Regions from separate parts of the Serratia sp. Nf2 genome, predicted to be linked through region 2. Evidence: predicted binding sites of a transcription regulator. Region 2 holds the regulator's gene; the other holds the start of a gene.
What was found. Region 2 encodes CRP, which controls carbon source genes, mostly activating them, when cyclic AMP is high. Its sites were predicted from a motif close to ATGTGANNNNNNTCACAT; they were not measured.
Positions count from the first base shown of each region.

Region 1 (15,227 bases), on a different contig from region 2:
TGGGCACTCTGTTCATCCTGATTGCGCTGCCGCAAGCCTTCTTCTCGGTGTTGTTCGGTAAGTTGTCAGATACTTATGACAGAAAGAAGATCTGCATCATCACCAACGTGGTCAACGCAGCCATCGTCATTGGCGTTTTGGCAGGCATCAATACATTCACCGATCCCTCGATGGTCATTTTCGTCTGCAGCTTTATGCTGTCCATGACCATGGCCATGTTCTTCCCGGCCAATAATGCCATCATCAAAGACTCGGTTGAATCAGGCAGAATGGCTGCCTTCAATGCCAAACTCGAAATGGCGGTGCAAATTGGCGCCTTGACATCGGTGGCAATCGGCGGGTTCCTCATCCAACTGATTGGTGTGGATTTCGTGTTTGTGCTGAACGCCATCACCTTCATCGCCAGTGCGGTGCTGTTCTTCATGCTGACGCCGCGTGTGCAAGAGTCTGATGACGTGTCCGAAGGCAGCACAGTCTCTGAGGTAACGCCGGCTGCAAGCTTATCCACCGTGAGAAAACCCTGGCTGATGCTGCTGTATGGCGTCGGCAATATCATTGTGACGGTCAGCAATATGCTGCTGGTGCTGCTGGTCACCAAACACTTCGCCTCCGGTGCCGGCGTCCTGGGCGTGGTTGACGCGCTGGCCGGCGTGGGGGTGGCCATCGCCGCCGCCATGACGCCGTTCCTGCAGAAGCGTTTTTCCTTACTGACAATAGTCATGTTCGGCTACGTGGCGAATGCGGCATTTATCGCCCTGCAGCCGCAATTTACGCTGCCGTGGCTGATGGTGTTCTTCCCGCTTGGCGCGGTGTGTTTTGGTCTGGCGCGTATATCGTGCCGCACATTGATGTTCAACACCATCCCCTCCCATTACACCGGCCGTTTCTTCGGCTTCAGCAACGCAATTGGACTGACGTCAGCCGTCGTACTGACCTACGCCATTGGCGAACTGGTCGATAACACCACTGTACTTGCCGGTTATGTAGCACTGGCGCTGGCTGTGGTTCTTCTAGCACTCCTGGCATCCACCCTGGTCTTTAAAGGAAAAGTAAAATGAAATTATTGGCGATTGAAGTCGGACAATTTGGTGATTACTACAATTCACGCTACCAACAGGTGGAGCAGTACGGCATCGAGCTGTATGTGCTGTCCGGGGTGGCCGACAGCGATCACTGGCATGCCGGGCGATTCTTTATTTCCGATAGTATGGACATCAACGATTTGACGGCGCTGGCCGCTCAGCTGCATCAGGATTTTCACTTTGACGGGGTGTTCACCTTCGCAGAGAACAGCGTGATCGCCGCGGCAATGATCGCAGACACTCTGCACCTGCCGAGCATCCCGGTCGATGCGGCGGTAAAAAGTCGCAACAAGATCGCCATGCGCGAAGCCCACCGCGCCGGTCAGGCTCCTCACCCAGAATTTCGGCTGACACCGACGCTGCCTGAAGCACTGGAGGCGGCAGCCGTACTCGGTTACCCAGTGATCCTCAAACCCACACTGGGTTCGGCCAGCCAGTTTGTCTACCGCGTCGACACGCCTCAGCAAATGGCGGAGTTCTTCCCCAAAGCGCTGATCGGTATCACAGAAATGAGCCAGTTCAAAAATGAAGGGATCACGGACGTATTGGGTCCCAACTCACTGCTGGTCGAGTCGTACCTGGATGGGCGTGAATTCCTGATCGAGGCCTATTCCTGGGACGGCGTAACGGTGCTGGGATCCATAGTTGATCGTGTCACACTGGAAGGGAACTCGTTTGATGATGATGTCCATCATACGCCAACCGATCTCGATGGCCTGGATCTGCAGCGCGTGCACGAAGCAGTGCATGCCGGTGCCGTAGCACAGGGACTGACGCGCAGCGTGATGCACGCAGAGATCAGACTCCATCAGGGAAAGCCCTACATCGTTGAGATTGCCGCTCGGCCCGGCGGCGGCGGCCTCGATTTTATGGCCCGGATCTCCGCCGGTTATTGCCCAATAAAAGCAGTTATTGATGTGGCGATTGGGCAGAAACCGGACTATCTGCGTTATTCGCCAACCGGTAAACATACGTTCGCGCTTTGCCTGATCTCCGCGGCTGGGCGCATCGACACCATCAGCGTCCCTGAACACGTCACACAGGATCCGAACACTTTCATGCTGAAAATCATCTCACCGCTTGGCAGCGTTATCAAACGGCCGCCGTTGGGGAACGACATTATTGGCTTTCTGGGCGTTAAAGGGAGCAGTCGGCAGGAGACGGAAGAAAAGGCAATGAGCTACAGCCAGCAGGTGATTGTGACGACACGATGAAAAAAATCGGACTGGCCATTGCGTTAGAGAAAGACGCCAATAGCCATACATGGACCTTTATTGAGGCTATCAATTATAGCCTCAAACATTTCCCCGAATTCAAACAAAACACGTTGAAAATCGTCAACGACGAGAAATCAGCGACAGGAGGAAAACGCGCCGCTGCTGAGTTAATTGAATGGGGCGCTGACGTGGTGGTCGGGCATTTTTCCAGTTTTGCCGCTTTGGCGGCATTACCGTTATACACCCGACAATCCGTTCCCTTGATCCTACCGGCTTCGACAGCGTGTGAACTTGGCGAATATAACAAATTTAACAGAACCGAGGTATTGAAATACCAGAAAGATGACGCCGCCTTGCTGGCCTATTGTGCTAATGACAGCATTATTAATTGTCAGGGTGGGAACGTTTATATTGTGATGCAGGATAACCTTTATGCCAATCGGATGAAGGAGCGCCTCCCTATACTGGCCGATGTTCGGATTATCCGGGAACCGCCGCTGCGAGTAGAAAAAGGGGACACGTTTATAATCATTGGCTACAGTGACTTTGCGTCAGCAGCCATCAAAAATCTGTCTCAGACACAGGTCTATCGGATCCTGTTGGTTGATGACTCGGATGGTGTTGAAGTCCATAAATCATGCATTCTACGACCTCAACGTTTGTCACGTGTTCGCTCGGCATCGCATATTTCTCGGCATGGTATGAAACGTCCATACTGGAATGAAACCTTGCTGGCATTATCGCTAGCCTGCAGCATTACATCTCAACAGGAAGCCGAATATGGGGAGGGATTAAGTTTCAACACCTATCTTGGATTACAGGACTTCGATAAATTTAATTGCTATGGCGATTGCATATTGATCTCAGAAGACCTGCTCTAGTCGGCTGTTTGAACGCACAGGCTACATCTGAGCGTCTTATCGAAATAATGCAAAGTTTGTAAAATATTGCCTTACGTAAATCCTTTGTATAACGCCAAGGGGGCCGAGGCACTTAGCTTACTATGAAAAATGTACAGTCAGCCGCTGCGCGGCAAGCTTTTGATGTTCGATGCGATGAGCATGCAGTTCCGGGAGATGAAACTGCCAAAGGATCCGCACTGCGAAGTGTGCGGCGGGGAATGACGGATAAAAAAAGGGCGGGATAATTCCCGCCCTGATGCGTTGCCACGAGGGTTACACGATGCCCTGGCTGCGCAGATAGTCTTCGTAGTTGCCGGTAAAGTCGATCACCTTGTTCGGGGTGATTTCCAGAATCCGGGTTGCCAGCGAGCTGACGAACTCACGGTCGTGAGAGACGAAGATCAGCGTGCCTTCGTACATCTCCAGCGCCATGTTCAGCGATTCGATGGATTCCATATCCAGGTGGTTGGTCGGTTCGTCCATCACCAGAATATTCGGGCGCTGCATCATCAGCTTGCCGAACAGCATGCGGCCCTTCTCACCACCGGACAGTACCTTCACGCGCTTCTTGATGTCGTCCTGGCTGAACAGCAAACGGCCCAGCACGCTGCGCACCGCCTGCTCGTCGTCTTTTTCCTGCTTCCACTGGCTCATCCAATCGAATACGCTGAGGGTGTCGTCGAACTCGTATTCGTGATCCTGCGCGTAATAACCGATACGGGCATTTTCCGACCACTTCACGGTGCCGCTGTCCGGCTGCGCATCGCCCACCAGCGTTTTCAGCAGGGTAGTTTTACCGATGCCGTTGGCGCCCAGCACTGCAACCTTCTCGCCCACTTCCACCATCAGGTTCAGCTTGTTGAACAGCGGGCCTTCGTCGAAGCCCTTGGTGAGCGCTTCCACTTCCAACGCGTTACGGAACAGCTTCTTGTCCTGCTCGAAACGGATGAACGGGTTCTGGCGGCTGGAGGCTTTCACCTCTTCCAACTGGATCTTGTCGATCTGGCGAGCGCGCGAGGTGGCCTGCTTGGACTTGGAGGCGTTGGCGCTGAAGCGGCTGACGAACGATTGCAGCTCACTGATCTGCGCTTTCTTCTTGGCGTTGTCCGCCATCAGACGCTCACGCGCCTGGGTGGCGGCGGTCATGTATTCGTCGTAGTTGCCCGGATAGACACGCAGCTCGCCGTAGTCCAGATCCGCCATGTGGGTGCAGACCATGTTCAGGAAGTGACGGTCATGCGAGATGATGATCATGGTGCTGTTACGCTCGTTCAGCACCTGCTCCAGCCAACGAATGGTATCGATGTCCAGGTTGTTGGTCGGTTCGTCGAGCAGCAGGATCTCCGGATCGGAGAACAGCGCCTGCGCCAGCAACACCCGCAGCTTGAAGCCCGGCGCGATTTCGCTCATCGGGCCGTAGTGCTGTTCCACCGGAATGCCGACGCCAAGCAGCAGTTCGCCGGCGCGCGCTTCGGCGGTGTAACCGTCCATCTCGCCGTAGGCGACTTCCAGATCGGCCACTTTATAGCCGTCTTCTTCGCTCATCTCCGCCATGGCGTAGATGCGGTCGCGCTCTTCCTTCACCGCCCACAGTTCGGTGTGGCCCATGATCACGGTGTCCAGCACGCTGTATTGTTCGAAGGCGAACTGATCCTGACGCAGTTTACCCAGGCGCTCGTTCGGATCAAGGAACACGTTGCCGCCGGTCGGTGCCAAATCGCCGCCGAGGATTTTCATAAAGGTGGATTTGCCGCAGCCGTTGGCGCCGATCAGGCCGTAACGGTTGCCGCCGCCAAATTTAACAGAGATGTTTTCAAACAACGGCTTGCTGCCGAACTGCATGGTGATGTTGTTGGTGCTTAACACAGCGCTCGCTCTTTATACATAGGGAATGTGATTTGGCGCGCATTATGCCACAACGAGGTTCAGAGATCGCGGGAAGTTTTGGTGACATTTTGAGCGGTGGGTTCACACCGTTTGCCGGTGGACATTGGCTTGCGTACAAAAAGTCTGCTAGATTCGGCGGTTCATATTGAAAAGGATTTCTATGAAAAGCGCAAAGCAGATAGCCAACGACATGGCGGATGCCGTAAACATTGACAGCAATTTAGTACGCGGGTTTGCACAAGGCTTTATCAGTGTACCGGTAGATTTCTACTACCTGGGCTACGACTATATTGATACTGAAAACAGATGGTTAAACTCGCAAGATAAAGAGCGATTTATCAGACTCATCAAGTCAGGCATGGCCAATAAAGCGAGCATCGAAAAAGTGGCTCATATCTTCATCGAAAATTTCGCCAGCAAAGTCAATTTTGAAGATGTTAAGGACATGACCATAAGAACATCAGGAAAACTCATCGGCAAATTCGCATTTAATCAGTTAGCCACCGCAAACATGGGATATATATTCTCTAAACAAATAATCCCACGGCTTGTCTCGGGTGTTGCCGTTGGCTCCATTCTTACCGCTGGGGCAAGCATATCGCGCTCTGTCTATACATCACGCGACTTGAGGGCAAGAAACCCACGGATGTATGATCAACTCAGACGCCTGGGAAACCTCGATCTGCTGTACTTTCTGTTAGAAAACAAAGTCCGACCATTCGAGGATGCCGTCTCAGTTTGGGAAAGAGATCGAAAGAAATTCAGCCAAATTTGTCAGTACTTTTTTGCAAAGGTTAACGTATGAAGAACTTTATGCTAGCGGCTTTATCCAGAATTATTCAGGGCATAGGGTGTGGAGTGGTAGTCCTCTCGCTATTGGCCATTGCCTGGTTCGTATTTTACTCCGACGACAATTTTAAGTATCTGTGGGTTGCGACCTCCATAGCTGGAGTTTTCTTAGGGTATTTCATTTTCAGGTTTGCGGTTAAAAAAGTGTACGATGAAAGTCCTGAGTGAACAGTGTAATTTAAATTAAATAAAGACAGTTATCATATTGCTTTCAATGCTAATTACTGACTCTCTTGCCGATGAGCTGTAATTAACTCAGCTACATTCTGCACGCAGACTACTATCTTTGCGACGTATCTACCCCAGATAATTAGATGAGCCAAAGCTACGAAAGTGGCGGAAAGCCATTAAAACCTATCTATCCCATTGTTATAGAAAGAAGATAGTTCGAATGGGTTGCTTCTGGCCCCACTCACTTTGGTTGTAATACTCGCCAGGGGACTTGTGAAGAGCATGCCAAAACTTATGCAGGGAATACCAGTTAAATGGCAAAGTCCATCCCGAAAAACTAACCAAACAAATTAATAACACTGTCAATAATAAATACTTTTGACTAATAGCATAATCCACGGTCTGATAAGCAACAAAACATGATGCTTGTTAGATGAAAAATGAACTTCAGATCAAATTTGACCAATATATTAGAGAGTTACGCAATGAGCATGTCTGGTCATAGGAATAGTTCGTTGATAAGTGTGAACTAGATCTCAATTATATAAGTGGGATTGAGTGTCGAGTTAGGAATCTCACCTTAGAAGTGATAAATTTACTTGCTATCGGTTTGTCCATAACAATAAAATATTTTTTAATTCCTTTTAAAATCACACTAGTGGAAAATAAAATTAATTTGAGGAATACTTTATGAAGCAGCAATCACTTTCCATTACGCCTATAGCAATAAAAGAAGTAGATAACATTAGCATGGGCATTCTCCCAAATGGAGAAACATTCCTATCTCTCCAAGGGCTAGCTAGATTTTGCGGTATGGCTCCGAGCTCAATAATTCAATTAGCACAAGACTGGGAAAAAGGAGAAGCTCAAGGGCGTCAAAGGGGAAGGCAATTAGAAGAGCTAATAAAAGAATGGACGGAAACGGAACAAGCTCCAGATAGTTTATATGTACAATTAAGTAGTAACAATTCAATAACAGGGACTATACACGCAGTTCCTGAGCAAATTGTTATGGCCATAACCGACTATTATGCTCATTTTGCACAGGTTAAAAAAGATGAAGCCATAATAAACTATCGAAAAGCAGCAAAATTTGGTTTGCGCAAATATATATATGAGCGTCTGAGCTATAAAGAAACAGACGCCATATCAAAGAGCTGGTCATTATTTCAAGAGCGGATTCTTTTAAATGAGACCCCGCGAGGGTACTTCACGATGTTTGATGAGGCAACATCGATAATAGCCTCATTAATAAGAAATAATATTATTGTCGATGATTCCATTATGCCAGATGGAAGTTTAGGAAGCCATTGGGGTCGTTATTGGAGAGCAAATTCCCTTTCGGAAAAATATGGGGAACAAATAAAAATAAGACATAACTTCCCTGAATCTTATAGACAGTTAGACCCGGAAATAAATGCATACCCTCACAGTGCGCTTTCAGAATTTAGAGGGTGGTTTGAAGACGTGTATCTGCCTGAAAAATATCCCGAGTATGTAAAACGGAAAGTCAAGGATGGAAAAATAATGCTAGAGTCTATTCCAGTATTACTATCAGCAGTAATGCCTCCAGACGTTTCAGAAAAAAGATTGCGTTAAACACTACGTTTCAGAGCTCATTTTAATTTTTATAGTGAGTTCTGAAAACACATAGCAGTAAAAATAAATTTAACTTTATTTATTATCTGGCTAATTTTCACAATCTATTAACCCCTTCCATAAAGGCAGCATTAAGTAATTACATGTGAGACTCTAAAAATATTATCAACTTTATATTATTGAAGATATTCCACAAAACCAGCTCAGATATTGATTTTTAAATATCATTTAGAATAATATATCCATGCATCGTATTAATAATGAAAATTTGCCAAGCGTATCACTGTAAGAAATAAAATCAGAGTTATAATTTTATTCTTCTACTACACATGTAACTTTTTAATACAAAGGATGCTATATGTCCACATATGAAATCATTAAAGATGCAATTGAAAACCAAAAACAAATTGTTGCTACTTATCAAGGACACATTCGTGAACTTTGCCCACATGCAATTGGTACTAAAAATGGCAGGGAGCAAGCATTATTCTATCAATTTGGAGGACATAGTAGCAGTGGCAGGATTGTCCCTGGTTCTCCATCCAATTGGAGATGCCTGCCAATAGATGGATTGAGTAACATTAGTGTTAGAGATGGTACTTGGCATACAGCCGGCAATCATAGCAGAACTCAATCTTGCATTGACTGGATTGATGTAGAGGTCAATTTATAACAATAATAACTGGCAGTTACCACTGCCAGTTATTTTTTTATAATCATGAATAAAACTCAGTATAAAAACGCCTCTCCAAAAAAAATTAAGAACTAGCGGTGAAAATCCACTTAATAGCCAAGTATACTAATGCAATCCACAACATACTCTTTGCCATAGAATTAATACTTTCCAGCCGTCGCTTAGCATTATCTATCTTGCAATAAAGTTCTGAAGACAATTTATCCGCAGCATATTTCACCTCAACATCTTCATCAAACTTAGCATATCGAGAGAATGCATCCATTAGATTTTTCTTTAACGAAATGTAAGATTCAAAATGGACATCATTGGACATCTTCGTGATAAAATAAACCATTAGCAAGCCAATAAAAATTAAAGCCGAATCTAAAAACCCACTAGCTTTAGCTAAGCCACCAATAGCAATTAAAGCACCAGGGATAGTGAATGCTTTGTTTTGGCTTGATGAAACAAATTCATTTATTTTCGATGTGTACTCAAGATTTTTTTGATCTAATTCATTTAATATTTTATTGACAGAGAATCTTTTTGTATAAAGATCCAACAACTCATTATATCTTTTATAGAACTTAGCACTTCTATTAATCAAGGATGTGATATTTTTATTATCATCATCTCCCAAAATATCCAGTAAAGCAGCTCTCATTATAGAGACTCTTTCTGGAGATTGGGCATCATCTATAGATAATACTTTGATGAACTCTAATGCATTTTTAAGATTAGTATCGCAACCTTCTTGTCCTAAGATATCCTTTAACGAGCAGGACATGTTTATGAATAACTCTTTCCCTCCAGAGTCATTAGGTACGAAAATAACACAATCCTTGTCTACATGATAATTTGATATTTTTGCAACTACATTCTTCCATTCTAAATAGCTTTCGATACAAACAATTTTCTTCTCATCTGATGGAAAGTCATTACCATTGAGAAGATAATAGATTTCTGGTAATGAGCTATTATTTCTCACATCACGCCAGAGATCGTCTATAGACTGATAAAACGGACATTTACCATCTAGCCAAGCATTTGCCTGCAGTGAAAAACCAATTTTATTGGTGCCAACCCTCGGAGATTTTAGCACACTTATAAAACCTATTGCAGTAAGTGCATTTTTTATTTCATTTATTTTAGTTGCATTTTCTCCAGTCAGCTCTATGGTCACAATATGACCATCGATATCCACATCTGATTGAGAAAGAATCTCTATTATGAATTTAAAACTTAACTCCTTATCCATAACAACCTCTCAACTTTGTTACTCCTTAACAAAAGCATCTAAGTTATCTACTTCTTGGTCCGAGAGTTCGATAATTAAACGACGAGCTTGCTTATCAAACGTAACTGGTTTTCCATCATTTTTTCCGCCTAGCACATTTCTAGAAATTTTACACGAGTAATTCCCATTCTCATCTTTCAAATCTATAGAAACAGCTTTCTTTACTGAATGCACTGTTGGTTCGAAAACCTCATCAACTTTATACTCATTTAGATTAACAAAATCTTTGAATTTCCCTTTCCCTTTGTGGTCATTAGGAAGAATTCGATCAATTTGCTCTTGTATATCTTGGATTGTTATTTTTTTATCGTGCATGTCTTTAGATTTTTTATGAACAAACTCTTGAATTTTTTGATCAACGGCATCTTCCTCCGACATGGACAGATTTAAAGTTTCAATGAAGTCTTCCAGTGCTCTAAAAACCTCTGAGATACTTCTTTGATTATCTATTTTAGGATCACATCCCAAAGCTCTTTTGAAAAATTCGCTTTTCGACTTCCCGGAAATAAACCCAACATAAGATTCCCCATTGTTTTCAGGATAACTAGCCTCAAATAATGTTAGATCAATCATGGCTGCTTGTCTTAATGAGTCGATATCAATAGATGTTAGCTGTTCAGGCACTAAGTTATCATCGAACTCAAAGACACCTTTCTTATCTACCATCAAAACCAGCAAACGCCCTAGCCCAGCCATATCATCGTCAGTTTTGTAATGTATAAAAATCAAAGCACCACCAACTAATGTCGATTTTTCTGCATTAGCCTCTAGTTTCATTTTTTTCATTATTGCGCTAACGAAATCTTCGAAACCAAAATTATCATTAATATATCTAGTGAAAGCATCAGGCGTTGACAATGGGAGAGTATCTTTTTTTATAAAACCGTGTAGTTTACCCTTCCGTCTAAATTTGCTTTCTATCCTTTTCAAAAAAAGCTGTACATCACCTTTACCTAAATGCCAAAGAGCCCCCATATCATGGTCGAATAGTACAGCTCCTTCTTTCTTAATCAGCTCCGCTGTTAAAGCAAATTGGGGGCTATACCTCAATGGGGTTGTAATTAGTGCTGACTCATAGCCACAAGAGTTACATAATTGATTTTTTATATATTCTGTATCACCACACTCAGGACAGGCGGTTGTGTCTTGTTCGTTTAACATAATGCTTCCTTTCAATATAATTAACACTAACAACTAATTACGATATGTATTAACTATATTAATGGCAATCAAAAGGATTTTGCACTGTTCTTTTAAACAGTGAAATTGCTGCGCCACAACCAAAACACTGTACATAAACACAGTATCGTGTAATTAAAAGATTTACAAGTGACTTTTGACTGAAAAAAAATAAATTCAAATTGAATAATTTATACGGAATTAATTTTAAATATAAAACAACACTGTGATGTTATTAGCGCTTAACACAGTGCTCGCTCTTTATACATAGTGAATGTGATTTGGCACGCATTATGCCACAACGAGGTTCAGAGATCGCGGGAGGTTTTGGTGACATTTTGAGCGTTTCCGACGGATGAGTCATACCTGCATTTAATAACGCCGATGAAAGTCACAGGAAGGCTTCACGCAGCAAGCCGTACAATAACTGGAACAAATTCACCAAAAATATTAATTAGCGGTATTAATTAAAATAAAAAATGAATTTCATTCTCGCCAGATACCGCACCAGGTAAGAATAAATCGCACCTGAATACCTCTTGAAAATCATTGATACAGTCAACGCACCTCTATTTAATTCTATTTCTTGCCGACTATCGCCACATATTCTGCTATACGCGACATTTTGTGACCCTCCTCTTAAATGCCAGGATTTTTTCAATGATTAATGCGCGACAGCTCACTAAATCGGTACTGTACCACCTCACCACTACACGGCATAACTTCCAAAAAAATATATAAATACAAAAAGTTAAAAAAATCAAACCACCATTATCCCATTAATCGTCCTCATATTGCATAGCATTGTACATACAAGTATATGTAAACGTGACGTTGCCATTTTGTTGGCGTTTCGGGTCTCGGTTATCGCCGCACCGGATAACGCCGTCTGTGGCCAGAAAATAATAACAACACACCGTCCACCTATCGCGAGAGATAACGATGAACACTGCTGAAAAAACCTTGCCCAAAAGCCAAACGGCAGAGAAAGGCGCGGTAAATTACAAAGTCATTGTCGGCGCCAGCCTGGGCAACGGCCTGGAGATTTTCGACTTCACCGTGTACAGCTTCTTTGCCGCCATCATCGGCAAACTCTATTTCCCCAGCGACAGCGCCTACGGTTCATTGTTGATGTCGGTGGCGGTGTTCGGCGTCGGCTTTATCATGCGCCCGCTGGGCAGCATGGTGCTGGGCGCCTATGCCGATCGGGTCGGCCGCAAGGCCGCCATGCTGATGACCATCGTGCTGATGGGCGTCGGCACTGCCCTGATCGCCTTCGCGCCGACCCATGCGCAAATCGGCGTTCTGGCGCCGGTGCTGATCGTAGTCGGCCGCCTGATTCAGGGCTTCGCTGCCGGCGGTGAAGTGGGCTCAGCGACTACGCTGCTGCTGGAGTCGGCCGGCGCCAATCAGCGAGGCTTTTTCGTCAGCTGGCAGGCGATCAGCCAGGGCGTCAGCGCCCTGCTCGGCGCCTCTTGCGGGCTGGCGCTCACCTATTTTCTGCCGGAAGAGGCGCTTTATGCCTGGGGCTGGCGCGTGCCGTTCATCATCGGCCTGCTGATCATTCCGGTCGGCGTCTATATCCGTAAGCACCTTGAAGAGACCTACAGCGGCGAACAGCCGGATCGTGCGCGGATACCGTTGAATCCGGTATGGGATCTGGTGAGCAACCATGCTAAAGACCTGTTGCTGGGTGTGCTGGTCATCATGTCCGGCACCGTGATGGTTTATGTTGTGCTGCTTTACATGCCGACCTACATGATGCAGACCTACCACATCGCCGGCCCGACCGCCTATCTGTTCAGCTGCATCGCCTCCGTGGTGCAAATTGTGGCAGTCTATTACGCCGGGCGCTATGTCGATCGGATCCAGAATTACAAAAGGCCGCTGCTGTTCTCGATCTTTGCGGCACTGATCCTGATTTACCCGACCTTCTGGTTCCTCAGCGCCACGCAAACCCTGTGGCTGGCGATTATTTTCCGCATCCTGCTGATCGGCGCGCTAGGCATCAACATGCTGGCGAGCACCATGCTGATCGTCTCGGCGCTGCCGCGCCACGTGCGCGCCACCGGCACCTCGATGATTTACGCTTTCGGCGTGACGCTGTTTGGCGGATCGGCGCAGCTGATCGTCACCTGGCTGCTGGAGACCAGCGGCAACCCGCTGGCGCCGGCGTGGTACGTGACCGGCATGCTGACCGTCAGCCTGATAGCCACTCTGCTGTTCCGGGAGCGTCATAAAGAATAGCGCATGCTGCCGGGCCACGTGGCTATTGGCTGCCCGGCGTTGGCGTAACACTCTGTTCCTGCAAGACGGCAATAAACGCCTGCGCGGCGGCGCTGCGGTAAGCGCCTTTGCGCTGCAGCCATACCGCCTGCCGCACCGGCATAGCGTTGGCCAATGCCACTTTTTTCAACTGCCGGTTCTCGCGCGCAATGGCGGCCGGCAGCAGCGTGGCGAGCTGCCCACGCCGCACGATCTCGACGATGGCGCCCAGCGCGTTGGCCTCCACCGCCACCTGCGGCCGAAATCCCAGCTGCGTGCAGTAGCGATCGATAAACTGGCGCGTGGCGAAGTCGCCGCTCAGCAAGGCCAGCGGCAGATGTTGCCACTCCGCCAGCGTCAGCGGCCGGCGATGCGCCGCCAGGGGATGGTCGGCGCCGACCATCAGCTCCAGCGTCTCGCTGAATAACGCCGCCGCTTCCACCTCCGCCGACTGCGCCATCTCGAAGGCAATGCCCAGGTCCAGCCGATCCTGCGCCAGCAGCGCCTCGATTCGCTCTTGCGCCATCTCCTCAATGCTCAGGGTAATCCCCGGATAGCGGCGGTAGAACGCATCGATCGCCGGCCCCACCAGATAGGCGGTGAAGGTCGGCGTCATCGCCAGCCGCAAATGGCCGCGCGCCAGCGTCGCCACGTCATGGATCGCCCGCGCGCCGGCGTCCAGATCCTGCAGCGCCAGCCGCGCATAGCGCATCCACGCCTCACCGGCGTCGGTCAGGCGCACGGCTCTACCGCTGCGATCGAACAGCGGCGCCCCCAGTGTGTCTTCCAGCTGCTTGATCTGTTGAGACAGCGTCGGTTGCGAGACGTGCAGCACTTCGGCGGCGCGGGTGAAGTTGCCCTGTTCAGCAACGGCCAGAAAATAACGGATGTGTCGCAGCAGCATGGCGCCCCAACTATTAGTAAAACCTATAGCTGGCATTATAAATGGGTCTTAGACCCTATAGCCAGAAGCGTTCATCATGCCGCCATCGCATAACGACACCCAATGGAGAAACGGATGAAAGAGGTGATTGAAGGCTTCCTGAAATTCCAGCGCGAAGCCTTTGTTGAACGCACGGCGCTGTTTCAGCAGTTGGCGACCCGCCAAAACCCGCGCACCCTGTTTATCTCATGTTCCGACAGCCGCCTGGTGCCAGAGCTGGTCACCCAGCGCGAGCCGGGCGATCTGTTCGTGATCCGCAACGCCGGTAACATCGTGCCTTCTTTCGGCCCCGAACCCGGCGGGGTTACCGCCTCGGTCGAGTACGCCGTCGCCGCGCTGGGCGTGGAGGATATCGTGATCTGCGGCCATTCCGACTGCGGCGCGATGACCGCCATCGCCACCTGCCAGTGTCTGGAGCACCTGCCGACGGTCGCCGGCTGGCTGCGTTACGCCGATTCCGCGAAGGCGGTCAATCAGGCTTATCCGCACGCCTCCGATGAGGCCCGGGTCGCGTCGATGGTGCGCGAAAACGTCGTCGCCCAGCTCAACAACATCAAAACGCACCCTTCCGTCGCCCTGGCGCTGGATCAGGGCCGCCTGACGCTGCACGGCTGGGTCTATGACATCGCCAGCGGCGCTATCGAGGCGCTGGACGGCGAAACCCGCCGCTTCGTGCCGCTCACCACCCATCCCGACGTGACCGCCACCCCGGCGATCGCCCGCTTTTAAGCCAACAAAAGGAGCTAACATGACACACTCTCTGCACAATGCCGCCCCGCGCTCAGCGCTCACCGACACCATCATGGCCGCCAAGATCCGCCATAACCTGACTTTCGACGCGCTGGCCGAGGGCACGGGTCTCAGCCTGGCGTTCGTCACCGCCGCGCTGCTGGGGCAGCATGCGCTGCCGGAACCGGCGGCGCGCACGGTCGCGGCCAAGCTGGGGCTGGACGAAGAGGCGGTGCTGCTGCTGCAAACCATCCCGCTGCGCGGCAGCATTCCCGGCGGCGTGCCGACCGATCCGACCATTTATCGCTTCTATGAAATGCTGCAGGTTTACGGTTCCACGCTGAAAGCGCTGGTGCACGAGCAGTTCGGCGACGGCATCATCAGCGCCATCAACTTCAAGCTGGATATCAAAAAGGTCGCCGATCCGGACG
Region 1 covers NZ_PYTW01000006.1:243,650-258,876, reverse strand. The annotation lists gene C9411_RS15690 (MFS transporter) at 1-1,058, shown strand, start outside; gene C9411_RS15685 (acetyl-CoA carboxylase biotin carboxylase subunit family protein) at 1,055-2,296, shown strand; gene C9411_RS15680 (ABC transporter substrate-binding protein) at 2,293-3,180, shown strand; partial or broken gene C9411_RS15675 (molybdopterin-synthase adenylyltransferase MoeB) at 3,313-3,423, shown strand; gene C9411_RS15670 (ABC-F family ATPase) at 3,475-5,067, opposite strand; gene C9411_RS15665 (hypothetical protein) at 5,249-5,893, shown strand; gene C9411_RS25620 (hypothetical protein) at 6,799-7,707, shown strand; gene C9411_RS15650 (hypothetical protein) at 8,066-8,380, shown strand; gene C9411_RS15645 (hypothetical protein) at 8,466-9,641, opposite strand; gene C9411_RS15640 (nucleoid-associated protein) at 9,660-10,841, opposite strand; gene C9411_RS15635 (MFS transporter) at 11,802-13,106, shown strand; gene cynR (transcriptional regulator CynR) at 13,129-14,028, opposite strand; gene C9411_RS15625 (carbonic anhydrase) at 14,143-14,796, shown strand; gene cynS (cyanase) at 14,816-15,227, shown strand, end outside.
Region 1: the regulator CRP is predicted to act here: its motif matches at 5,093-5,110, upstream of C9411_RS15670 (ABC-F family ATPase).

Region 2 (15,227 bases):
ATCCAGGCGGCGGAAATGCTGCTGGGCGCGGAAGGCCTGATGCGGGTGCATGCCCAACTCCATCAGCGCCTTGCGCCCCAGTTCCAGCGCGCTGGAGAAGGTCTCGCGGCTGAACTGCTTCACGCCTGCCTGCAGCAACTCATGCGCCTCCACGCGGCCGCGCGCCCGCGCAAGAATGCTCAGGTTTGGAAAGTGTTGCTGACACAGCCGCACGATCTCCATGGTGTCTTCCGGCTCATTGCAGGTGATCACGATCGACTTGGCCTTCTCGGCGCCCGCCGCGCGCAGCAGCTCAAGCTCGGTGGCGTCACCGTAATAAACCTGGTAACCGTAACGCCGCAGTACGCCGACGGCGCTGACGTCGCGCTCCAGTACGGTAATGCGCATTTTGTTGGCCATCAACAGGCGGCCGATCACCTGGCCGAAACGCCCGAAGCCAACGATGATCACCTGCGGATCGTCGTCCTCCACGTATGGCGTCTCCTCGTCTTCGCCTTTGGCGTTATAGCGGCGCGCCAAAATGCGGTCGATGGCCTGCATCAGCAGCGGCGTGGTCATCATCGACAGCGTCACCACCACCAACAGCAAAGAGAGTTGATCCGGCTGCAGCACCTTTTGCGCGCCCGCCGCCGAAAAGAGCACGAAGGCGAACTCGCCGCCCTGGCTGAGCACCCCGGCAAACTGCAGGCGCACCGAACTGCGCAGGCCGAACAGGCGCGACACACCATAGAGCACGCCGGATTTGACCGCCACCAGCGCCAGCACGCCGATCAACACCTCGGCCAGATGGGTGTAGAGCACGCCGATATTCAACACCATGCCCACCGAAATAAAGAACAGCCCCAGCAGCAGCCCTTTAAACGGCTCGATGGAAATTTCCAGCTCGTGGCGGTATTCGCTCTCCGCCAGCAGCACCCCGGCGATGAAGGTGCCGAGCGCCATCGACAGGCCGAGCGCTTCCATAAACAGCGCCGAGCCGAGCACCAGCAACAGCGCCGCGGCGGTGAAGATCTCGCGCACGCCGGAAGCGGCGATATAGCGGAACAGCGGCCGCAGCAGGAAACGGCCGCCGATCAGCATGCCGCCGAACGCCGCCACCTTGAGCGCGATCTTCGCCCAGTCGTCGCTGGTGCCGCCGGCGCCGGCCAGAATAGGGATCAGCGCCAGCGCCGGGATCACCGCCATATCCTGGAACAGCAGCACCGAGAAGCCGAGCTGCCCCCCTTCGTTGCGGTTCATGCCCTTCTCGCGCATCAGTTGCAGCGCCATGGCGGTGGAAGACATCGCCAGGCCGATACCGCCGATCACCGCCGCCTGCCAGGCGAAGTGCGTCAGGTACAGCAACGCGCCCAGCACCGCCGCGGTGATCAACACCTGGCCCGCGCCGGCGCCGAAGATCGAACGCCGCAGCTCCCACAGCTTGCTGGGGTTCAGTTCCAGGCCGATGATGAACATCAGGAACACCACGCCCAGCTCGGAGAAGTGCAGGATTTCGTCGACGTCGCGGATGAAGCCCAGTCCCCAAGGGCCGATGGCGATGCCGGCGATCAGATAGCCCAGCACCGCGCCGATCCCCAGGCGACGGGCGATCGGCACCGTCACCACCGCGGCGAACAGGAACAGTAAAATGGCGGTCAGTAAGGTCGATCCTTCCATCGTCACCGCCCTCCGTGAGGCAGCGGGTGGCTCAGCCACTCGCCGTAGGCGTCCGCATGGCTGCGCAGCACCTCCGGCTTTTGCCGCCGCGCCCAGTACACCACGAACGGCGTCAACCAGTGCATATGGCACATCCCGGCGGTCAGCTCGAACGGCCGCAGAATATCTTCCATCGGGTAGTGGTTATAACCGCCGGTGCGGTAGGCGCCTTCCGGTTCGCCGGTGGTGATCACCGAGCGCCAGTATTTGCCCGCCAGCGCATTGCCGCCCACGCCGCTGGCGAAGCCGCGCGACAGCACGCGATCCAACCACTCCTTCAGCAGCGCCGGGCAGCTGTAGGTGTACAGCGGGTGCTGAAACACGATGACCTGATGCTCACGCAGCAGCTGTTGTTCATGATGGATATCGATAAAAAAATCAGGGTAGTGCGCGTAGAGATCGTGCACGGTGACATGTTCCAACTGCTGCGCCGGTCGAAGCAAAACCCGGTTCGCCACCGAGTCATGGGATTCCGGATGGGCATACAGCAGCAAGACCTTGGGCGGCTGCGACATCATTCCCCTCCAAAGCGTCGTCAGGGTAGCGGTTTTCCGTTACCATGCATCGCAAAGACAAAAACAGCGCGCGGTACGCGTTCTGTTACCTTAATGATAATTTAACATACTCTGAACATACGGCGCTTTATGATTGTATTCTCCTCGCTACAAATCCGACGCGGCATCCGCGTCCTGCTGGACAACGCCACGGCGACGGTTAATCCAGGTCAGAAGGTCGGCCTGGTGGGCAAAAACGGCTGCGGCAAATCCACGCTGCTGTCGCTGTTGAAGGGCGAGATCGCGGCGGACGGCGGCAGCTTTACCTTCCCCGGCAACTGGGCGCTGGCCTGGGTCAACCAGGAGACGCCGGCGCTGGACGTGCCGGCCATTGAGTATGTTATCGACGGCGACCGCGAGTTTCGCCAACTCGAAGCCGAATTGCAGGCGGCCAACGACCGTAACGACGGCCACGCCATCGCGACCCTGCACGGCAAGCTGGACGCCATCGACGCCTGGACCATCCGCTCCCGCGCCGCCAGCCTGCTGCACGGCCTCGGCTTCTCCAACGAACAGCTGCAAAGCCCGGTGCGCGACTTTTCCGGCGGCTGGCGCATGCGCCTCAACCTGGCGCAGGCGCTGGTGTGCCGGTCGGACCTGCTGCTGCTCGACGAACCGACCAACCACCTGGATCTCGATGCGGTGATCTGGCTGGAGCGCTGGCTGAAAAGCTATCCCGGCACGCTGGTGCTGATCTCGCACGACCGCGACTTCCTCGATCCGATCGTCGACAAGATCCTGCATATCGAACAGCAGACGATGAATGAATACACCGGCAACTATTCGTCGTTTGAACGCCAGCGCGCCACCAAGCTGGCGCAGCAGCAGTCGCTGTATCAGCACCAGCAAGAGAAAGTGGCGCACCTGCAAAGCTATATCGACCGTTTCCGCGCGCAGGCCACCAAGGCCAAGCAGGCGCAGAGCCGCATCAAGATGCTGGAGCGCATGGAGCTGATCGCCCCGGCGCACGTCGACAATCCGTTCACCTTCAGCTTCCGTCCGCCGGAAAGCCTGCCGAACCCGCTGCTGCGCATGGACAAAGTCAGCGCCGGGTATGGCGATAAAGTGATCCTGAAGTCAATCAAGCTGAACCTGGTGCCCGGCTCGCGCATTGGCCTGCTCGGCCGCAACGGTGCCGGTAAATCGACGCTGATCAAACTGCTGGCCGGCACCCTGGAACCGCTGAGCGGCGAGATAGGCCTGGCGAAAGGCATAAAGCTGGGTTACTTCGCCCAGCACCAGCTGGAATTCCTGCGCGCCGACGAATCGCCGCTGCAGCACCTGAGCCGCATCGCACCACGGGTGCTGGAGCAGCAGCTGCGCGACTATCTGGGCGGTTTCGGTTTCCAGGGCGACAAGGTCAGCGAAGTGACCGAACGTTTCTCCGGCGGCGAGAAGGCGCGGCTTGTGCTGGCGCTGATCGTCTGGCAGCGCCCTAACCTGCTGCTGCTCGATGAACCGACCAACCACCTGGATCTCGACATGCGTCAGGCGCTGACCGAGGCGCTGATCGATTTCGAAGGCGCGTTGGTGGTGGTCTCGCACGACCGTCACCTGCTGCGCTCCACCACCGACGATCTGTACCTGGTGCACGACGGCCAGGTCGAGCCTTTCGAGGGCGATCTCGACGACTACCAGCAGTGGCTTGTCGACCTGCAGCGCCAGGAAAGCCAGCAGGACGCACCGGAAAAAGAGAGCGGCGGCAACAGCGCGCAGGCGCGCAAGGATCAAAAACGCCGCGAGGCGGAGTTCCGTACGCAGACCCAGCCGCTGCGCAAGCAGATCGCCAAGCTGGAACAACAGATGGAAAAACTGGGCGCCGAACTGGCGGCGGTGGAGGCACAGCTGGCGGATTCCGCACTGTACGACATCAGCCGCAAGGCCGAGTTGACCGACTGCCTGCAAAAGCAAAGCCAGGCCAAATCCGTGCTGGAAGAGACGGAAATGACCTGGCTGGATGCGCAGGAACAGCTGGAACAGTTAACGCAGGCGTTCGAAGCCTAAGCTTCAGGCCTTGTAAAAAGGCCTATCCCCCAGAATGGTCGCGCGGTGCATGATGCGCCGCTGCGGCAGATAATCCGCGTTCGCGTAGTGCTGCGTCACGCGGTTATCCCAGATCGCCACGTCATTTTCCTGCCAGCGCCAGCGCACCTGAAACTCCGGTTTGGTGATGTGAGCAAACAGGAAATTCAGTAAAGCGTCGCTCTCTTTCGGCGCCAAATCGACGATCCGCGTAGTAAACCCTTCATTGACGAACAACGCCTGCCGGCCGCTGACCGGGTGAGTACGCACCACCGGATGCAACAGCGGCGGATTTTTCTGCACCGCCAGCTGCCAGCGCTGATGCTCCTCTTCACTGCCGCGATGCTTGTGTTCCGGGAACGACTTGGTGAAGTCATGCTCCGCGCGCAGCCCCGCCAACAGCGTTCTGAACGGCGCCGACAGCGCCTCGTAGGCCGCGATGCCGCTGGCCCACAGCGTGTCGCCGCCGGTGGAAGGCAGCGTCTTGGCCGCCAGGATCGCCCCCAGCGGCGGGTTCTCGATAAAGGTCACGTCGGTGTGCCAGTTATCGTTGTCCGGCGGGTTGTCGTCGTGGGTATCGAGCACGATGATCTCTTCCACGTCGGTGGCGTGCGGATAGACCGGATGGATATGCAGATCGCCGAAGCGGCCGGCCAGATCGCGCTGCTGCAGCGGCGTGATCGGCTGATTGCGGAAGAACAGCACCTGATGCTTCAGCAAGGCATGATAAAGCTGTTCAAACTGCCCGTCGCCCAGCGGTCGGGCCAACTCGACGTTTTCCACCAGCGCCCCGATGTAAGGCCCCAGCGGGGTGATATTCAGACGTTCGTTCATTGCTGTACTCCATGCCACGGGGTCAATCGGCGCTGCAGGGCACGCAGCCCCAGCTCCAGCCCAAATGCAATCACCGCAATCACGCCGATGCCGGCCAACACCACGTCGGTCGCCAGAAACTCACCGGCGGATTGCACCATAAATCCCAGGCCGCGCGTGGCGGCGATCAGTTCAGCGGCCACCAGCGTCGACCAGCCGACGCCCAGCCCGATGCGGATGCCGGTCAGGATCTCCGGCAGCGCGCTCGGCAGCACCACGAAACGCAGCACCTGCCAACGCGTGGCGCCCAACGCGCGGGCGGCACGCACCCGCACCTGGGCCACGCTGCGCACGCCGGCCACGGCAGACAGCGTCACCGGCGCGAAGATCGCCAGATAAATCAGCAAGATCTTTGAGGTTTCACCGATGCCGAACCAAATCACCATCAGCGGCAGATAGGCCAGCGGCGGCACCGGGCGATAGATCTCAATCAGCGGATCGAGGATGCCGCGCACCGTGTCGTTCAGCCCCATGGCGATGCCCACCGGGATGCCGACGATCACCGCCGCCAACAGCGCTACCAGAATGCGTCCCAGGCTGGCCGCCAGATGTTGCCACAGCGTGGCGTCCATAAAACCCTGCGGGCTGGCGATGGCGATCAGCTGGTGCAGCACCTGCTGCGGCGCCGGCAAAAACAGCGGGCTGATCAGCTGCAGCGCCGTCACGCCCCACCAGACGATCAACACCGTCAACAGCGTGGCGCTGCTCAGCCAAACATTGCGCGGCACGCTGAAACGGCGCGCCGCTTTGCCCTGCGGCTGCGCCGCGGCCTTCAGAGTGGAATGCAGGCTCATAGCAAGGCCTCGCGCTGTTGGAAAACTTTGCCCAGCACGTATTCGCGCTGCGCGATAAATTCAGGATCTGACTTGATGGCGCGGCAGGCTTCGCCGTCGGCATAGCGTTGGCCGAAGTTCAGCGACAGCCGCTCCACCACTTGCCCTGGCCCCGGCGACAGCAGCAGCAGTTCGCTGGCGAGGAACACCGCCTCTTCGATATCGTGGGTGATCAGCAGCACCTGTTTGCCGGTCTCACGCCAAATGGTCAGCAACAGCTCCTGCATTTGCTCGCGGGTGAACGCGTCCAGGGCGCCGAACGGCTCGTCCAACAACAACAGCCGTGGATCGGCGGCCAGAGCGCGGGCGATGCCGACGCGTTGGCGCATGCCGCCGGAAAGCTGCCAGATAAAGTGCTGTTCATACCCCGCCAGCCCCACGCGCTGCAGCATCTGCTCCGCCACCTGGCGGCGCTGCACCTTGCCGACGCCGGCCAGCTGCAGGCCGAACTCGACGTTGTCCACCACGTTGCGCCACGGCAGTAAGCCCTCATGCTGGAACACCACGCCCCGTTCGGCGCTCGGGCCGTGAACGGGCGTTCCATCCAGCGTGATGCTGCCAGCTGAAGGCTCGATAAACCCGGCGATCAAATTCAGCAGCGTGGTCTTGCCGCAGCCCGACGGGCCGAGCACCACCACCAGTTGCCCGGTGGCGATCTGGAACGACACGTCACGCAGCGCGGGCCGCCCCTGATACTCTGCTGAAAGATGATTGACGTTTAGCATCCTGCTTCCTTACGACTGCGGCGCAGCCTGCACCTGTTTCACAAAGCGGTCGGTCACGTAAGCGCTGTAGTCGCTGTCGACCTGCGGGATCTTGCCCTGCTGCTTGAGGAATTCGGCGGTATCGCGGATCGCCTTGTCCACCGGCTGGCCGAGTTGGGCAACCTGATCCGCCACCGGCAGATAACGGTTTCCCTTCACCAGCTCAGGCACCTGCGCTTCCGGCACGCCGCTCAGGCGCGCCAGCGTGCTGAGATGGCTTGGATCTTTCAGCCACTGTTCCGGCGCCGCCAGGTAGGCCTTTTGCGCCTGCAGGGCGCTGGCGGCAAAGGCGGTCACCACGTCGGGATGTTTCTCGGCAAAGTCTTTGCGCACCACCCACACGTCCAGCGTCGGCGAACCCCATTCGCCCACCTGCGCGGAGTCGGTCAACACCTTGCCCTGTTTGGCCAGTTCGTTGACCACCGGCGCCCAGACGTAAGCACCGTCGATGTCGCCGCGCTGCCAGGCGGCGGCGATGGCCGGCGGCTGCAAATTGAGGATCTTCACCTGCTCAGGCTTAATGCCCCAATGCTTGAGCGAGGCCAGCAGGCTGTAATGGGTGGTGGAGATAAACGGCACCGCAATGCGCTTGCCGATCAGATCCTGCGGACTTTTGATGTCATTCTTCACCACCAGCGCTTCGGAGCTGCCGAGCTGCGAGGCGATGAGGAACACTTCAATGGGGAGTTTCTGACTGGCGGCCACCGCCAATGGGCTGGAGCCGATATTGCCGATCTGCACGTCGCCGGAGGCCAGCGCACGCAGCACGCTGGAGCCGCTGTCGAACTTACGCCAGTCGACGGTCGCGCCGGACCGTTTGGCGAAGCTGTTTTCCGCCTGCGCCACCTTGGCCGGTTCTGCCGACGTCTGGTACGCCACGGTCACGTCCACCGCGTAGGCGCTGGCTGCGCTGAGCGACAGCGCCAACAGCGCCGCGTTGCGTAAGGAAAAGAGTTTGCCCGCCATGTTCCGCTCCGTTGATAAAAATCTGTTCAGTTGCTGACAGTTTTATCTGAGCGATGACGGGCGATAAAAGAATAAAAAAGTCTTCTTTATTACCTTGAGTAATATAAACGCAGATTACAGCGCGATCTTTCCGCGCAGGAACACATGAGCATAACCGCCGAGCAGCGTGCGATCCCCTTGCAGTTCGCAGAACAGCTCGCCGCCGCGCGCTGACATCTGCCGCGCATGCAGCCGATGGCGGCCGAGACGCGCCGTCCAGTAAGGCATCAGCGTGCAGTGCGCGGAGCCGGTGACCGGATCTTCACCGCCGTCGAGCGTGAAATAGCGCGACACGAAGTCCACGGTATCACCCGGCGCGGTAACGATCACCGCACGCTCCGCCAACGCGATCAGCGCCGGAATGTCCGGCCGCAGCGCGCGCACCTGCGCCTCGCTTTCCAGCACCACCATCAGCGCTTTCGCCTGCCACACCTCCTGTGGCTGCACACCCAGCAGCGCCGCGAGGCCCGCCGGTTCAGCCACCTTCTGCGGCGGCCGCGCGGGGAAGTCGAGCACCAGCCGTTCCCCGTCCTGCGCATCGCGCTTGACGAACAGCTCGCCGCCGGCCGATCTGAAACGAATATCCTGCAGCGCCGGATTGATCGCGCTGAACATCACATGCGCCGCCGCCAGCGTGCCGTGGCCGCAAAGATCGACCTCGCGTTCCGGGGTAAACCAGCGGATGGCGGTCATGTCGCCGTCATCCCAGACAAAGCTGGTTTCCGGCAGGCCGATCTCGTTGGCGATCGCCTGCAGCCGCGCCGCCGGCAGCGGCTGCGTCAGCAGGCACACTCCGGCCGGGTTGCCGCGCAGCCCTTCACCGGTAAAGGCGACCACGTGATAATAATTTTCCGCCATCGTTCGCTCCTTAATGCCAGATCAGTAACACACAGGCTGCGGTCAACAACCCCATGGAAACGTTGAAGATAACCCAGGCCTTTTTGCTGCGCAGCAGGCGGCCGATCACGGTGCCGAACGCCAGCCAGATAATGCCGGCGACGATGTTGACCACCAAAATGCCCAGCGCGATCGCCGCAATGGACCCGTTGTACTTATCGCCTGCCAGGCTGAAGCTGGCCACCGCCCCCAGCGCCATCAGCCAGGCTTTCGGATTGAGGAACTGCAGCAGCCAGCCCTGATACAGCCGCACCGGCTGCGGCGGCGCCACGTCGGTTTCCAGTTTTTCATAGGCGGCGGTGGCGACTTTCCACGCCAGCCACAGCAGATACAAACTGCCGAGGATTTTCAGGATCAGGTGCAGCGACGGGTAGACCAGGATCAGGCTGCCGACGCCGAAGGCCACCAGCAGCAAAATGCTTTGCATGCCGAGCATGATACCGATCATCAGCCACAGCGATCGCATAAAGCCGAAGTTGGCGCCAGAGGTGGTCAACAGCAGGTTATTGGGGCCAGGCGTGATGGCGGCGACCCACAGGAAGCCCAGCATCGAAAGGAATAAACTCGGTTCCATGGCACGGGTGCTCCTCACCCACGGCGCTTTTTTGCAGTATCATTGTTAATTCTTGGTATTGAAGCTAACAGTGCGCTAGGGATCTCACAATAGCCGCCCACAACATTTTTACTCAGCCTATGCCTAACACCTTTCGCCCTCTGACCGGGGCCAGTAACCCGCACCTGCAAACGCTGTTGCCGCGGTTGGTGCGCCGCCGCGTGTTATTGAAACCGCATTGGCAACGGCTGGAATTGCCCGACGGCGATTTCGTCGATCTCGCCTGGAGCGAAGATCCGGCGCAGGCGCGCGACAAACCGCGTGCGGTGCTGTTCCACGGCCTGGAAGGCAGCTTCTACAGCCCCTACGCGCATGGCCTGCTCAACGCCTGGCGTGAGCGTGGCTGGCTCGGCGTGGTGATGCACTTTCGCGGCTGCAGCGGCGTGCCCAACCGCAAGCAGCGCATCTACCACTCCGGTGAAACCGAAGATGCGCGCTTCTTCCTGCGCTGGCTACGTGACCGCTACGGCGAGGTGCCGACCGCGGCGGTAGGCGTTTCGCTCGGCGGCAACATGCTGGCCTGCTATCTGGCGCAGCAAGGCGCCGACAGCTTGCTGCAGGCGGCAGTGGTGGTCTCGGCGCCGCTGATGCTGGAGCCTTGCGCCTACCGCATGGAGCAAGGCTTCTCCCGCGTTTATCAGCGCTACCTGCTGGGGCAGCTGAAACAAAACGCCACCCGTAAGCTGTTGCACTACCCGGACACTCTGCCGCTCAAGCTGTCACAGCTGAACGGCTTGCGACGCATCCGCGAATTCGACGACGCCATCACCTCACGCATTCACGGCTTCAGCGACGCTATCGACTATTATCGCCGCTGCAGCGCCCTGCCGCTGTTGCCGGCTGTCCAGACGCCGCTGCTGATCATCCATGCGAAGGACGATCCCTTCATGACCCATGAGGTGATCCCCGACGTCGCCGGCCTGCCGCGCAATATTGAATATCAGTTGACCGAGTTCGGCGGCCACGTCGGCTTTGTCGGCGGCACGCTGAAAAAACCGCACATGTGGCTGGAGCATCGCATTCCGGCCTGGCTTTCCCCTTATCTGGACATCCCGACGTGATCATTCCCTGGCAAGAACTGGCAACCGACACCCTGAACAGCCTGATCGAATCCTTTGTGCTGCGCGAAGGCACCGATTACGGCGAGCACGAACGCTCGCTGGAACAGAAGGTGGAGGACGTGCGCCGCCAGCTGAAAAACGGCGAAGTGGTGCTGGTGTGGTCGGAACTGCACGAGAGCGTCAACATCATGCCGCGCGGCCAGTTCCGCGCCGGGCAGGAAGAAATTTAGTGGCGATCGGTTCTATGACTGACGGAAAAAATCAGGTAACAATGGGGCATTGCAAACCAGCGCGCGCCATTTTTTCCTGACATAGAGAGCGTCAACAAGAGCCACAATAATCCCCTGACCCCGGCGCATTCAACACGGAGTGACAACCACCATGTCTGCCAAACATCCCGTTATCGCGGTGACCGGTTCCAGCGGCGCCGGTACCACCACCACCAGCGTGGCGTTCCGCAAAATATTCCAACAGCTCAACATTCGCGCCGCCGAGTTGGAGGGTGACAGCTTCCACCGCTACACCCGGCCGGAAATGGACGCGGCGATCCGCAAGGCGCGCGATCTGGGCAGACACATCAGCTATTTCGGCCCCGAGGCCAACGACTTCGGCCTGCTGCAGCAGAGCTTTATCGACTACGGCAAGAACGGCACCGGCCGTTCGCGCAAGTATCTGCACACCTACGACGAAGCGGTGCCCTACAATCAGGTGCCGGGTACCTTCACCCCGTGGGAACCGCTGCCGGCGCCGACCGACGTGCTGTTTTACGAGGGGCTGCACGGCGGCGTGGTCACCGAGCACCACGACGTGGCAAACCACGTCGATCTGCTGGTCGGCGTGGTACCGATCGTCAACCTGGAGTGGATCCAGAAACTGATCCGCGATACCGGCGAGCGCGGTCACTCTCGCGAAGCGGTGATGGACTCGGTGGTGCGTTCGATGGAAGATTACATCAACTACATCACGCCGCAGTTCTCGCGCACCCACATCAACTTCCAGCGCGTGCCGACGGTGGACACCTCCAACCCGTTCGCCGCCAAGGCGATTCCCTCACTGGACGAAAGCTTCGTCGTGATCCACTTCCGCGGGCTGGATCAAATTGACTTCCCCTATTTGCTGGCGATGCTGCAGGGCTCGTTTATCTCGCACATCAATACGTTAGTGGTGCCGGGTGGCAAGATGGGGCTGGCGATGGAACTGATCATGGCGCCGCTGGTGCAGCGGCTGCTGGAAGGCAAGAAGATCGAATAAACGCGTTGAGCGCGGCGCCGGGCCGCGCTCCGTCTCGATTACGCCGGGTGGCGGATCTCGAAACTGTGGGTCACCGTGGCGGCCTTGTTAAGCATCAACGCCACCGAGCAGTATTTCTCTGCCGACAGGTTCACCGCACGCTCGACGATCTTGTCGGTCAGGTCCTGGCCGGTAACGATGAAATGCAGGTTGATATGGGTGAACAACCGCGGGGCTTCTTCACGGCGCTCGGAGGTCAGCTTCACCTCACAGTCGCGCACGTCGTTGCGCCCTTTTTGCAGGATGGACACCACGTCGATCGCGCTGCAGCCGCCCACCGACATCAGCACCATCTCCATCGGGCTGGGCGCTTTATCGCCGGCGTTGCCATCCATCAGCACCTGGTGGCCGGAGGCCGATTCACCCAAAAACGTTAACCCTTCCACCCATTTAACTCTTGCCTGCATTCTGGTCACTCCGGTTAATTTCTTAAAATCAGGGTACGCTTTCGCATAGAAACAGGCAACGTAACCTGATGCTAATCATGCTGAAGCGAGACAACACGAGACACCCGCCTTACTCTGTGCTACAAACAGAGCCGCAATAAATCTTTCCGGGACACTGAATTTCAGGGAAACGCCCAGAGAAAGGCTCCTTTACCGGTATGTTAACAGAATGTAGCTTGCAGCGCTTACGGCAAGTTAATATGCTAGAGCGACAGCGTATTTTTATGACACGCCTCAAAACTTGCCGGTAGCCCTCGCTCATGACTGCGGCTACAGGCGGGTTTTACAGGGAACTCTGACCCCTGTGACACAAGGCAGCGATAACAACAGAGGATAACAGCGAATGGTTCTCGGCAAACCGCAAACAGACCCTACTCTCGAATGGTTCCTGTCTCATTGCCATATCCACAAATATCCATCGAAGAGTACGCTGATTCACCAAGGTGAAAAGGCCGAAACGCTTTACTACATCGTGAAAGGCTCCGTCGCGGTGCTGATCAAGGATGAAGAAGGTAAAGAGATGATCCTGTCCTACCTCAACCAGGGGGATTTCATCGGCGAGCTCGGATTGTTCGAAGAAGGCCAGGAGCGCAGCGCCTGGGTTCGCGCGAAAACCGCCTGTGAAGTGGCCGAAATTTCCTACAAGAAATTCCGTCAGCTGATCCAGGTGAACCCGGACATCCTGATGCGTCTGTCCGCCCAAATGGCAAGCCGCCTGCAGGTCACTTCCGAAAAAGTGGGCAACCTCGCCTTCCTGGACGTGACCGGCCGCATCGCGCAAACCCTGCTGAATCTGGCGAAGCAACCCGACGCCATGACTCACCCGGACGGCATGCAGATCAAGATCACCCGTCAGGAGATCGGCCAGATCGTCGGCTGCTCGCGTGAAACCGTTGGCCGTATTCTGAAAATGCTGGAAGATCAAAACCTGATTTCCGCCCACGGCAAAACCATTGTCGTCTACGGCACCCGTTAATCCCTGAAGAAACGGCGCAATCTGCGCCGTTTTTTTGTCTGCTTTCTGCCATGTGGCGCCGCCTGATCTACCACCCGGAAATCAACTACGCACTGCGACAAACGCTGGTGTTGTGCCTGCCGGTGCTGTTCGGCCTGCTGATAGGCCAGCTACAGCTCGGCCTGATGTTCTCTCTGGTGCCCGCCTGCTGCAATATCGCCGGTCTGGACACACCGCATAAGCGCTTCTTTAAACGTCTGATCGTCGGCGGTTCGCTGTTCGCCTTCAGCAGCGTGCTGCTGCAACAGGCCATGTTGTGGCACGTGCCGCTGCCGGCGCTGATGCTGGGCCTGGCACTGCTGCTCGGCGTCACCGGTGAAATCAGCCCGCTGCACGCCCGGCTGTTGCCGGCGGCGCTGGTGGCCGCCATCTTCGCCCTCAGCACGGCCGGTACGGTGCCTCTCTGGCAGGCGCCGCTGCTGTACGCCATCGGCACCGCCTGGTACGGCTTATTCACTTGGTTCTGGTTCAAGCTGTGGAAAGAGCAGCCGATGCGCGAGACGCTCAGCCAGCTCTACCTGGAACTGGCGGACTATTTCGAAGCCAAATACTCGCTGCTGACCCAGCATATTGATCCGCAAACCGCGCTGCCGCCGCTGCTGGTGCGCCAGCAAAAGGTGATGGATCTGATCAGCCTTTTGTACCAACAGCTTAATTTCCTGCCGCACGCCAACAACCTCGAGCAAAAGCGCCTGCAGCGCGCCTTTCAGGTGGCGATGGATCTGCAGGAGCACATCACCGTCAGCCTGCATCTGCCGGAAGAGGTGCAAAAGCTGGTGGAGCAGAGCCAGGCCGAAGCGATCATTCGCCGCAATGCTCAGGTGATCGCCGGCCGGCTGCGCGTGGTGGCGCACGATATTCTCTACCATCAACATTCGAAGCGCTTCTCCATGACCCACGAGCTGGCGGCGCTGGAAAAAATGGCGGCGCAGCATCCCGATAACCCGGTCGGCCAGTTTTGTTATTACCACTTCAGCCGCATCGCCCGCCTGCTGCGTACCCAGCATCCGTTGTACCGCCGCGATCTGATGCCCGGCCAACACCGCCTGCCGTTTTGGCCGGCGCTGGCCAGCTACCTGTCGTTCAAATCCACCGCCCTGCGCAACGCCGCACGGCTGGGCGTGACGCTGGCGATCGGCAGCAGTCTGGGCGCGGTGTTTAACCTGCCGAAGCCTTACTGGATCCTGCTCACCATCATGCTGGTAAGCCAAAACGGGTATAACGCCACCCGGGTGCGCATTCAGCACCGTGCGCTGGGCACGATTGCCGGGCTATTGCTGGCGGCCGGGCTGCTGCAGCTGCAGTTGCCGGAAGGCGAAACGCTGAGCATCATGTTGGTGATCACGCTGCTGGCCTACCTGGTTTCGCGCAAGAACTACGGGCTGTCGGTGATTGGCTTTACGGTCACGGCGGTTTACACCCTGCAGCTGCTGGCGCTGAACGGCTCGCATTTTCTGGTGCCGCGCCTGATCGATACGCTGATCGGCTGCGTGCTGGCGTTCGGCGGCACCATTTGGCTGTGGCCGCAGTGGCAAAGCGGGCTGCTGCGCAAGAATGCCCATCAGGCGCTGGAGAACGATCAAGCCGCGCTGCGGCTGATGCTGAAGCAACCGGAACCGGACGCCACCGCGTTGGCCTATACTCGCATGCAGGTTAACCAGGCGCACAACGCGCTGTTCACCTCGCTCAATCAGGCGATGCAGGAGCCGGGGTTCGCGTCGAACTATCTGGCGGACATGCGGCTGTGGGTCACTCACAGCCAGTTCATCGTCGAACACCTGAACGCCATGACCATTCTGGCGCGCGAGCACTACATGCTGACGCCGAAACTGGCGGAAGCGTATCTGCAAACCTGTGAAATCGCGCTGCAAAGCTGCCAGCAGCGGTTGGAATACGACGGCCCGAGCAGCGGCAACAGCGGCATCATGCAGCCGCCGGATCTGCATCCGGACATGCCCGTCACCGAGATGGAGCGCCACCTGCGGCGCATTTTGTCGCACCTGAGCGTGATGCACACCATTTCGTCGCTGGCCTGGCGCCAGCGCCCGCACCACGGCATTTGGCTCAAGCGCAAACTGCGCGATCAATAAGGGCGCGGCATGCCGCGCCCCGTTATATGCCGCGCGGGCTTCAGGCGTTGATCACATCCTGCACCGCCA
Region 2 covers NZ_PYTW01000012.1:12,046-27,272, forward strand. The annotation lists gene kefB (glutathione-regulated potassium-efflux system protein KefB) at 1-1,656, opposite strand, end outside; gene kefG (glutathione-regulated potassium-efflux system ancillary protein KefG) at 1,659-2,210, opposite strand; gene C9411_RS22405 (ABC transporter ATP-binding protein) at 2,340-4,253, shown strand; gene tauD (taurine dioxygenase) at 4,257-5,105, opposite strand; gene tauC (taurine ABC transporter permease TauC) at 5,102-5,938, opposite strand; gene tauB (taurine ABC transporter ATP-binding subunit) at 5,935-6,702, opposite strand; gene tauA (taurine ABC transporter substrate-binding protein) at 6,712-7,707, opposite strand; gene C9411_RS22430 (PhzF family phenazine biosynthesis protein) at 7,822-8,604, opposite strand; gene C9411_RS22435 (LysE family translocator) at 8,615-9,217, opposite strand; gene C9411_RS22440 (hydrolase) at 9,337-10,317, shown strand; gene C9411_RS22445 (YheU family protein) at 10,314-10,547, shown strand; gene C9411_RS22450 (phosphoribulokinase) at 10,699-11,568, shown strand; gene C9411_RS22455 (OsmC family protein) at 11,607-12,014, opposite strand; gene crp (cAMP-activated global transcriptional regulator CRP) at 12,397-13,029, shown strand; gene C9411_RS22465 (YccS/YhfK family putative transporter) at 13,080-15,158, shown strand; gene C9411_RS22470 (aspartate aminotransferase family protein) at 15,199-15,227, opposite strand, start outside.